Regions from separate parts of the Rhodoferax fermentans genome, predicted to be linked through region 2. Evidence: riboswitches for the same ligand, from Rfam matches in the RefSeq annotation. Region 2 holds a riboswitch; the other holds the start of a gene.
The links. Region 2 has a riboswitch for cobalamin ahead of RF819_RS10505 (ribonucleoside-diphosphate reductase subunit alpha). Riboswitches for the same ligand answer to the same signal wherever they lie in the genome.
Positions count from the first base shown of each region.

Region 1: linked by a shared signal. The riboswitch ahead of bluB (5,6-dimethylbenzimidazole synthase) and the one ahead of RF819_RS10505 (ribonucleoside-diphosphate reductase subunit alpha) in region 2 are both predicted to bind cobalamin.

Region 1 is NZ_MTJN01000002.1:3,776,308-3,781,015, reverse strand. It holds gene RF819_RS17625 (gamma carbonic anhydrase family protein) at 1-325, shown strand, start outside; gene hslO (Hsp33 family molecular chaperone HslO) at 344-1,330, shown strand; gene RF819_RS17615 (cell division protein ZapA) at 1,339-1,665, opposite strand; gene RF819_RS17610 (DUF904 domain-containing protein) at 1,662-1,919, opposite strand; gene bluB (5,6-dimethylbenzimidazole synthase) at 1,970-2,752, opposite strand; cobalamin riboswitch at 2,798-2,985, opposite strand; cobalamin riboswitch at 2,996-3,232, shown strand; gene RF819_RS17600 (ABC transporter substrate-binding protein) at 3,565-4,446, shown strand; partial or broken gene RF819_RS21795 (IS5/IS1182 family transposase) at 4,614-4,708, shown strand, end outside.
Region 2 is NZ_MTJN01000002.1:2,220,265-2,224,972, reverse strand. It holds gene RF819_RS10505 (ribonucleoside-diphosphate reductase subunit alpha) at 1-1,768, opposite strand, end outside; cobalamin riboswitch at 1,915-2,114, opposite strand; gene RF819_RS10500 (recombination-associated protein RdgC) at 2,202-3,104, opposite strand; gene RF819_RS10495 (Spy/CpxP family protein refolding chaperone) at 3,294-3,821, shown strand; gene RF819_RS10490 (DUF2788 domain-containing protein) at 4,090-4,302, shown strand; gene RF819_RS10485 (NnrU family protein) at 4,307-4,708, opposite strand, start outside.

The DNA.
Region 1 (4,708 bases), 1.6 Mb from region 2:
TGTGGGCCAGCCCCTGACCATTGGTGCAGGTGTGACGGTGGGGCACAAGGCGGTGTTGCACGGTTGCACCGTGGGAGACAACAGCCTGATCGGCATCGGTGCGGTGGTGCTCAACGGCGCCAAAATTGGCCAGGGTTGTCTGGTCGGTGCCGGTGCCCTGGTGACCGAAGGCAAGGTATTTCCAGATGGCTCTATGATCCTGGGCAGCCCAGCCAGAGTGGTGCGTAACCTCTCACCCGAGCAATTGCAGGGCTTGCGCCAAAGTGCTGACCACTATGTGGCCAACGCCCGGCGCTTTCAAGCCAGCTTGCACAAAATCGCCTGATTTTCCTAGGAACCCAACTTGTCTGAAATTCATAAATTCCTGTTCGATGGCCTGCCAGTGCGCGGTGTCTTGGTGCGCCTGACCGATGCTTGGCGCGAGATTCTGAGCCGCCGTGCCGCCAACACCACCCACGGGGCCTACCCGCAGCCCTTGCAAAACCTGCTGGGTGAAATGACGGCAGCTGCGGTGCTGATGCAGTCCAACATCAAGTTTGATGGCGCTTTGGTGCTCCAGATTTTTGGTGATGGTCCGGTCAAACTGGCGGTGGTGGAGGTGCAGCCCGACCTGGGTCTACGTGCCACGGCCACACTCAATGGCACCTTGGATGCCGAGGCCAGTCTGAGCCAGATGGTGAATGTGGACAACCTGGGCCGGTGTGCCATCACGCTGGACCCGCAAAACCGCCAACCCGGCCAGCAGCCCTACCAAGGGGTGGTGCCCTTGTTTGGTGACCAGCATGAAAAGTTGGAGAAGCTCAGCGATGTGCTGCAGCACTACATGCTGCAAAGCGAGCAGCTGGACACCACCCTGGTGTTGGCCGCTGACGACCAGGTGGCCGCCGGCCTGCTGATCCAGCGCCTGCCGATGCAGGGTGTGGGTAACCTGGCGGGCACGGCAACACGGGCGCCCGAGGATGACATCGGCCTCAACGAGGACTACCAGCGTATCGCGATCCTGGCGTCCAGCCTCAAACGTGAAGAACTGCTGACGCTGGACGCCGACAGCATCCTGCACCGTCTGTTCTGGGACGAGAGTGTGCTGCGGTTCGAGCCTTTGACAGGTGACAAGGGGCCGCGTTTCTCATGCACCTGTAGCCGCGAACGGGTCAACCGTATGCTCTTGAGCCTGGGTGCACCAGAGGTCGAAAGCATCCTGCAGGAACGCCCGGATGTGGAGGTGGGGTGTGATTATTGCGGCCAGCAATACCGCTTTGATGCGGTGGATGCCGCTCTGATTTTTCGCCAGCCGGAGCAGTTGCCGCCCAGCAGCCCCGAGGTGCAGTAAGCGCTGCTTCAGATCAGGCGGTTGTCCCGGTTCAGCGCCTCATCCAGCCGGGCCAGCAAGGCCCCCAGCTTTTCCGAGGGCTGGCTGCTTGGCTGGGCAGGCGTGTTATCAGCGCCCGCCAGCGCCTGACGTGCACTCTGGTCGGTCAAGTCAAATGCCAGGTTCAAGGCCGCCAGCACCGCAATACGGTCACGGGCGCGCACTTTGCCACCATCACGGATCTTGCACATGGCGGTATCGACCCGCTCCACCGCATCCAGCAGGCGTGCATCACCGCCGTCGGGGCAACCCAGCAGGTAACTCTGGCCCATGATCTGCACTTCCAACTGCTTCATGCTTCACCCCGCGATGCCGCCGTCTTGAAGGCCGGTTTGACGGTGCTGCTGCCAGCCTCTTGCGGCAGGCGTTCCAGCAAAGCATCTACACGGGCGCGTGCCGCGCCCAGGCGCGATTTAAGCGAATCCCGCTCCTGGGTGAGCGTGTCAACCTGCTGGTTGAGCAAGGCATTGGTGCGCATGAGTTCTTCATAACGCACCAGCAGGCGTTCCACACGTTCGGTGATTTGGTCGATTTGGGTCAGGTCCGACATAGACGCGCATTGTAGGGTTTGCCGAGCTGGGCCGGGCTCCCGCTGTGCCTTCAGCAGAGGCTGTCAGCGTTTACAAGGGGAGGGTTGGCGCCGCAAGCCACGGCCAACGCTTCCTCGCGCTGCAGGTGTGCCACCAGCGCCTGCTGGTCGTCGCGTTGGCCCCAGCTGTCAAAGTAAAGCACGTCCTGGATCGGCAGCCGTGGCAACCAACCCGCCGTTTCCAGCTCTGGCTTGTCCTTGAAGTGGCTGACATAACCGACACACAGGTAGGCAATGGGTGTGATGTGGCTGGGGATGTCCAGCGCATCCCGCAGCGCGCTTTCGTTGAAGATGCTGACCCAGCCGACGCCAAGGCCTTCGGCACGTGCCGCCAGCCACAGGTTCTGCACCGCACATACGCTGCTGTAGAGGTCCATGGTGGGGATGTGGGTGCGCCCGATCACCACCGGGCCGGTGCGGGCGCGGTCACAGGTGATGCAGATGCCCACGGGTGACTCCACAATGCCTTCGAGTTTGAGCGTCTGGTAAGTGGCGCGTTTGTCACCCTCAAACATCTGAGCGGCCTGCTTGTGGGCCACCTCAAAGGCCTCGTGCACCCGACGCTTGACGGCATCGGACTTCACCACCAAGAAATTCCACGGCTGCATGAAGCCCACCGAGGGTGCGTGGTGGGCGGCGGTCAGCACGCGGCTCAGCACCTCGTCGGGTACGGGTTTGGGTAAAAACTGGCCGCGCACATCGCGGCGTTTGAAGATGGCTTGGTAGACCGCTTCGCGGGCCTCCTGGCTGAAAGCGTGCTGGTCTTGAGTGGCTGGTGCCGAGATAGATGTCATGACATTCCCCTGTCTGGTGAAACAAAAGCGCTGCCTGGCCGTGCAGCGTGTGATGTTTTTCAGGCCGGTCTTCTGACTTGGAATCATCTGAACCACGCACCTTCCCGGCTCGCGCCAGTGGCATACAACGTGGTTCATCATCCTTACAGCGTTGGGCACGTGGCGGACTTGCACCGCCTTCCCGATTCTCCCGAAACCTGGCGGTTGCGAGCACCTGAAGGCGACGATCATAGCCGAGCGCCCAGCTAAAATTGAGCGGTTGGTGCTCGCGCGGCGGTTCACATCGCGCAGTTCAACGGGAAGCAGGAGGGGGCGGCTTGAACGAGCTCAACCTAAGCTGCGCTGCCCCCGCAACGGTAAGTGGACGAACCTTTTCGGTTCTACTGCCATCAAGGCCACTGGATGTCGTGACAGACATTTGGGAAGGTGATGGCGGTTGACTCCACCAGCCCGGATACCGGCCAACACGGTGGCTGCAGACTCTTAAATAAGAGTGTGCAACCGTGCCGCCCATGCACTGTCGGGGAGGACGGTGAGGGCACTTTGATGCTCGCTTTGCCATGATCAACTCTGCCTGTTCCTGTGTACCCACGTGTACCGCTGCGTTTGGCTGCGCCGATGACCCGAAGCCGTGTCCCAAACGCTTGGCGTGTCATCTGCTCTAGTCTATGGGTTGAGGGTTAAATCATGATCTAGCCATTATGAATAAAGGGCAGGAAGCTATTTTTTGTGAAGCAAATTTTGTCACACCACCATGGGCTGGTGTGATAGCTGACTCGGGGAGATGTCTCGTGATCCGTTTGTTTTGTCTGATGCGTTTGTTGGTTGTTTGTGGTCTGCTGGGGATGTGCTTGCCGGTGCTGGCGGCGGTGGAGGTGACGGACTACCGGGGTGTGCGTGTACGTCTGGAGAAACCGCCCCAGCGTGTGGTGAGCCTGTTGCCGTCATTGACCGAGACTGTGTGTGAACTGGGTCAATGTCAGCTGTTGGTCGGGGTGGATCGTTATTCCAACTATCCAGAACGGGTGACGCAACTGCCGCGAGTGGGCGGTGGGCTGGACCCCAACATTGAGGCCATCGTGGCCCTGCACCCCGATGTGGTGTTGATGGCCAATACCTCGCATGTTGCCGAGCGGCTGCAGGACCTGGGTCTTAAGGTACTGGTGCTGGAGCCCAAGACCTTGGCCGATGTGCGCACAGCGATCCTGACCCTGGGTGAGTTGCTCGCGGTGTCCAATGCGCAGCAGGTCTGGCGTGCCATCGACGCAGGCTTGCAGGCAGCAGCGCAGTCTTTGCCGCCAACGGTCAAAGGCCTGCGGGTGTATTACGAGGTGGGTCAAGGCCCTTACGGCGCCAGTGAAAGCTCGTTCATCGGCGAAATTCTGACCAGCTTGGGGGTGAAGAATATTCTGAACGCCCGTCTGGGGCCGTTCCCCAAACTCAACCCCGAGTTCATCGTACGTGCCAATCCGGACCTGATCATGACCGTTGAGAGCAGTGCGACCGACCTGCTGCAACGCCCGGGTTGGCACAGTATTCGAGCCCTTCGTGAAGACCGTGTCTGTGCTTTTTCACTGGATCAGACCAATGCGCTGGTGCGACCGGGTCCACGACTGGCAGAAGCTGCCCGGCTGATGGCACAGTGTCTGGGTCACAAGGCACCTGTTGCCTCTGCCAAGAAGGCGCAGCCTTGAGGACGTCCCGACCGTGTTTGCTGTTGTTTAGCGAAACGTTGCTTGGGTCCCAACCTGGCCCGTGATGTGCATATTGCCTGGCATCACTGGTGGAAGATTCAGATGGAACGACAGGCTCAGGCCATCGTGGCAAATCGGAGCTGTAAGTTTTGTTGCTAGCCCAAGCGGGTGCCGCCCCCAAGGCTAAAAATTCACCAACCAGCGCAGTCGCCTGGCTGGCGTGGTCGATAAAGTAATTCGCGTCAAGATCCGCTCATGTGTG
Region 2 (4,708 bases):
CCGCAGTTTCCGAGTCCGAGGTGTTCAGTGTGATTTCGGTGCACAGGTTGCTTGAATGCACCACACCCACATGTTGTTGTGGTGAGCGTAGGTTGCAGGCGTCCTTGAAGGTGATCCAGGGGTGGCCTGTTTCGAACAACATCGTCAACATCTTGCGCCACAGCTGCACTGCGGGGACTTGTTTGTGCAGCTTGATCTGCCCGGCGGCGGCCTGCGCTTCGTAGGCCAGATACGCGGTCTCGAAAGCGGTACCAAACTTCTCATGCAAATCGGGCACGTCGACTGGTGAGAACAGTGTCCATTCGCGGTTGTCAATGACGCGTTTCATGAACAGGTCGGGAATCCAGTTGGCGGTGTTCATGTCGTGCGTGCGGCGGCGTTCGTCACCGGTGTTCTTGCGCAGGTCCAGGAACTCCTCGATGTCCAGATGCCAGGTCTCCAGATAGGCGCACACCGCGCCCTTGCGTTTGCCACCCTGGTTCACCGCCACTGCCGTGTCGTTGACCACCTTGAGGAAAGGAATGACGCCCTGGCTCTGGCCGTTGGTGCCCTTGATGCGGCTGCCCAGCGAACGCACCGGGGTCCAGTCGTTGCCCAGGCCGCCTGCGTATTTCTGCAGCAGGGCGTTTTCCTTGATGCTCTGGTAGATGCCTTCGAGATCGTCTGCCACCGTGGTCAGGTAACACGAGGACAGTTGTGAATGCAATGTGCCGCTGTTGAACAGGGTCGGTGTGGAACACATGAAGTCGAAGCTGGAGATCAGGTCGTAGAACGCGATGGCGCGCGCTTCGCGGTCGATCTCGTTCAAGGCCAGGCCCATCGCCACCCGCATGAAGAAGATCTGCGGCAACTCGATGCGCCGCCCCTCGATGTGCAGGAAATAACGGTCGTACAAGGTCTGCAGGCCAAGGTAGCCAAACAACAGGTCGCGCTCGGGTTTCAAGGCTGCTGCCAGGCGTGGCAGGTCAAAGGTGGCCAGGCGCGGGTCAAGCAAGTCGGCAGCGATGCCTTGCTGGATGAAGTCACGGAGATAGTCAGCCTGCACACTGGCCAGTTCATCGAGTGTCACCGGGCGGCCCAGCACCTCGCGGCCCAGGCTGGCCAGCAGCAGCCGGGCGGTGACCTGGTTGTAGGCGGGTTCGCGTTCGATCAGCATCCGCGCGGCCAGGATCAGCGCCTGGTAGACGTCGGCCAAGGGCACACCGTCGTAGAGGTTCTTCAGAGCGTGTTCGTAGATGGCTTGAGCCGACACCAGTTCACCCAATCCGGCGCAGGCGGCTTCGCAGTTTCTCAGCAGCAGCGTCTGGTCCAGCGGCTTGCGCACCCCACCGTCCAGCACGTGCAATGCCACCTGTTGACTGGTCTGGGTTCGGCTGGCCGCCCGTTCGGCGGTGCGGCGTTCGCGGTACAACACATAGGCCCGCGCCACGTCATGTTCACCTGAACGCATCAGCGCCAGTTCGACCTGGTCCTGGATGTCTTCGATGTGCAAGGTGCCGCCATCGGGCGAGCGCCGGGTCAGGGCCTGGACCACGGTCTGGGTCAGGCGGGCCACCACTTCGCGCACCCGCGAGGACACCGCGCTGTGGCTGCCTTCAACGGCGAGAAAAGCCTTGGTCAGTGCCAGGGCGATTTTGTCGGCATCAAAAGCGACCACGGTGCCGTTGCGCCGGATGACCTGAAAGGACGCGGATGCAGCGAAATGCGTGGCCGCCGAGACGGTGTGAGGATTGGATGGGGCAGGGGATAACACGGCAACTCTCCACATTGGGGGGCGGAGAGTCAAGAAGGTAGCGTTTGAGCGGGCCGCATCCGCCGCGCAGGAAAGCCAGCCAACAACAGCTGGACAACATGCTGCAACGGTGAACAAACACGCAACAACCTCTCGTCAGGGACACCCCGCCCCAGAAACATCAAAAAGGACATATTGAGGCAGGTCTCCTGGCTCTCGGTTCATCGCGTTTCACCCGCCTTCCCGGACGCATCCAGTGGCATGGTGTGGCGAAACGCTCGCCGATCACAGTTGCGGGGGCAGCTCCGGCATTCAGGTCAACAACCTGGCACCGGATTCCCTTTTGATCCCCTCTCGGGGAACCTTCAATAGCGTGGAGTCTAGCGTATAAATGTCACCAAACTGATCAAGAAACGCTAAATGTAGTGATTGGAAACGCCAACAGGCGCTCTGTCGGCATCACCAAGTCTCAGGCCACCGGCATTTCGCCACCCAGTGCCTCCAGCACATTGGGCAGCATTTTTTGCAGCTCACCGGTCGAGATGGCAACGTCGCCGTCAAAGTCATCGTCTTTTTTGTGGTTGGCGCTGCTCGACTCAAACACACCGTCCAGGAACGCGATCTTCTTCAGTTGCAAACCTTCGGTCAGCATGAAGGAGACACGTTCGTTCCAGGTCATGGCCAGGCGCGTGGGCATTTTGCCTTCGCGGATGTGTTGTTGAACCTCTTCGGTATCGAGCCGGTGGCGGGCGTAACGCACCACTGCTTTGGACTCGTCGGCGGCCTTGAGCTCACATTCGCGGTCGACGCTGAAACCTGCCGGGGCGTCCAGGCTCAGCAGCCACTCGGACATCGCCGCCACGGGCGAGACCTGGGTGGTGATCATCGTCACCGCAAAACCGGGCAGTGCCTGCACCAGCAGGGTCACCACCTCGTCGGCACGGGCCTGGCTGGCAGCGTCGATCACCAGCAGGTGGTTGTCGCGGTCGATCCACACCAGCACACTGGACTGCTTGGTGAACGCCATCGGCATCAGCTCCAGGCGGATGTCGTCCTTGAGGTCGCGGATTTCTTTCTTGCCGGGTTTGCGTCCGGTACTGGCCTCAATCTGTGCCACCCGCTCCTGCGCCTTGCGGTTGATCACCGAGGCGGGCAGGGCACGGGTCTCGACCATCAGCTTGACGATCCATTGGCCAGCCACGGCTTCCAGCAAGGGGCCGTTGGCCTGGCCGCGCGGCTCAATCCAGCCGATGGATTTTTCCTGGCTGGCGCCGCACTCGACATAACGCCCGGCCTGCAGGCTGGCTTCGACCTGCTCGGCGCTGCTGCTCCATGTGGCGTCAAGGCGGTACATGATGATATTTTTGAACACTGAAAATCCCTTTGTTCTGGAAAACTGAATTGGCTAACCCGCAATCATCCCATCAAATCCGGGGCCCAAGGTTCATGCAACTTTACATAGCTTGTTGCACGTGATATCGCTGGCTTACATGCGACGCAGATACTTCTTTTCACGCCGATGCCGCTTTCAGGTCAGAGGCTTAACCCAAAGGAAGTCATCATGAAAACGAATCTCAAACTCTCCCTGATTGCCGGTTTGCTGGCCGTGACCGGCGCGGTTTACGCCCAAGGCCCGATGGGTGGCCAGTGTGACCCGGCCATGGGTCCTGGCATGGGCATGCGGCATGACCGCATGGGCAAGATGGACCCGGCCCGTATGCAGGCCATGATGGAAAAACGTGACGCCGTGCTCAAGGCTCAACTCAAACTCACCCCGGCCCAGGAAGGCGCCTGGAAGAGTTTTGTGGATGCCAGAAAGCCTGCCGCCCCTGCTGCCAACCTGCAACGCCCTGACCCGGTCGAGATGGCCAAGCTGACCACGCCTGAGCGCCTGGACAAGATGAAAACCTTGCGTGAGGAACATCAGAAGGCCATGACCGCCGCCATGACCAAACACGACGAAGCCACCCGGACGTTTTATGCCGCGCTGACACCGGAGCAGCAAAAGGTGTTTGACGCAGTGGCCCTGCCAGGCCATGGACACGGTGACCGCAAGGGCTTCCGCCCGGCACCCGCTGCCAAACCCTGAGCTAGGTGACCGACGGGTTTGCAGCCATTTCTGAGAGACCACCGCGAGCGGCATGTGTCATGAGCACGTGCCGCTCGCGGTCTTTCTGGGTGGGCAAGGGCTTGCGGGCAGGCTTATGGCAACATGCTGCATTGGCCAGACAGCGCCGGACTTCAGTGACCCATACCATGCCCCATCACCCTTTCCCCAGCCAAACCACAGCGCCCCAGGCGGGTGTGATGCGCCAACCCGGCAACATGATCACCACTGACCATCGGGAGACACGCTGATGTGGGGCTTTACCGAAGAACAGATCAGCAACTTTGGCATGACCTTTGGCATCGGTGCCTTCATCCTCTACATGCTGTTCATCATTGGCCAGCTGGCCTGGGAGTCCAAGGCCGGCAAATTTGGCACCTTTGTGATGTTTCTCGGGCTGGCCTTTGGTTTTGTGGGGTTTGCCGCAAAGTACCTGATCCAGTACTTCATGGACATCAAATAAGGGCTTAACCGAAGGGCTTGATGCCAATCAGCAGGCCGTGTAGCCAGAACGCAAACACCAGCCAGGCGACCACACCCACCACCACGGTGATCAGGGTCGCGCTCAGCTTGGTGACTGGGGCCGAGGTTGGCGGGTTGCGCCGGTCACGTTGGCGTGCGGAGATGAAGTCCGCTACCGCCCAGGCCAGAAAACTGCCAAACAACACCAGGTGCCCGAGGTTGCCATTGGCCATCAAATGTGCCACGGCCCACAGTTTCACACCGGCCACCATCGGGTGGTAAACCCGCGCCTTGATGGCGTTGCCCGGCACATAGGCTGCGGCCAGCAAGATGAAGCCAAACAGGTTCAACAGCGAGGCCGCGTGGCGCATGCCCATGGGCGGAATCCAGATCCACACCGGCTCGTT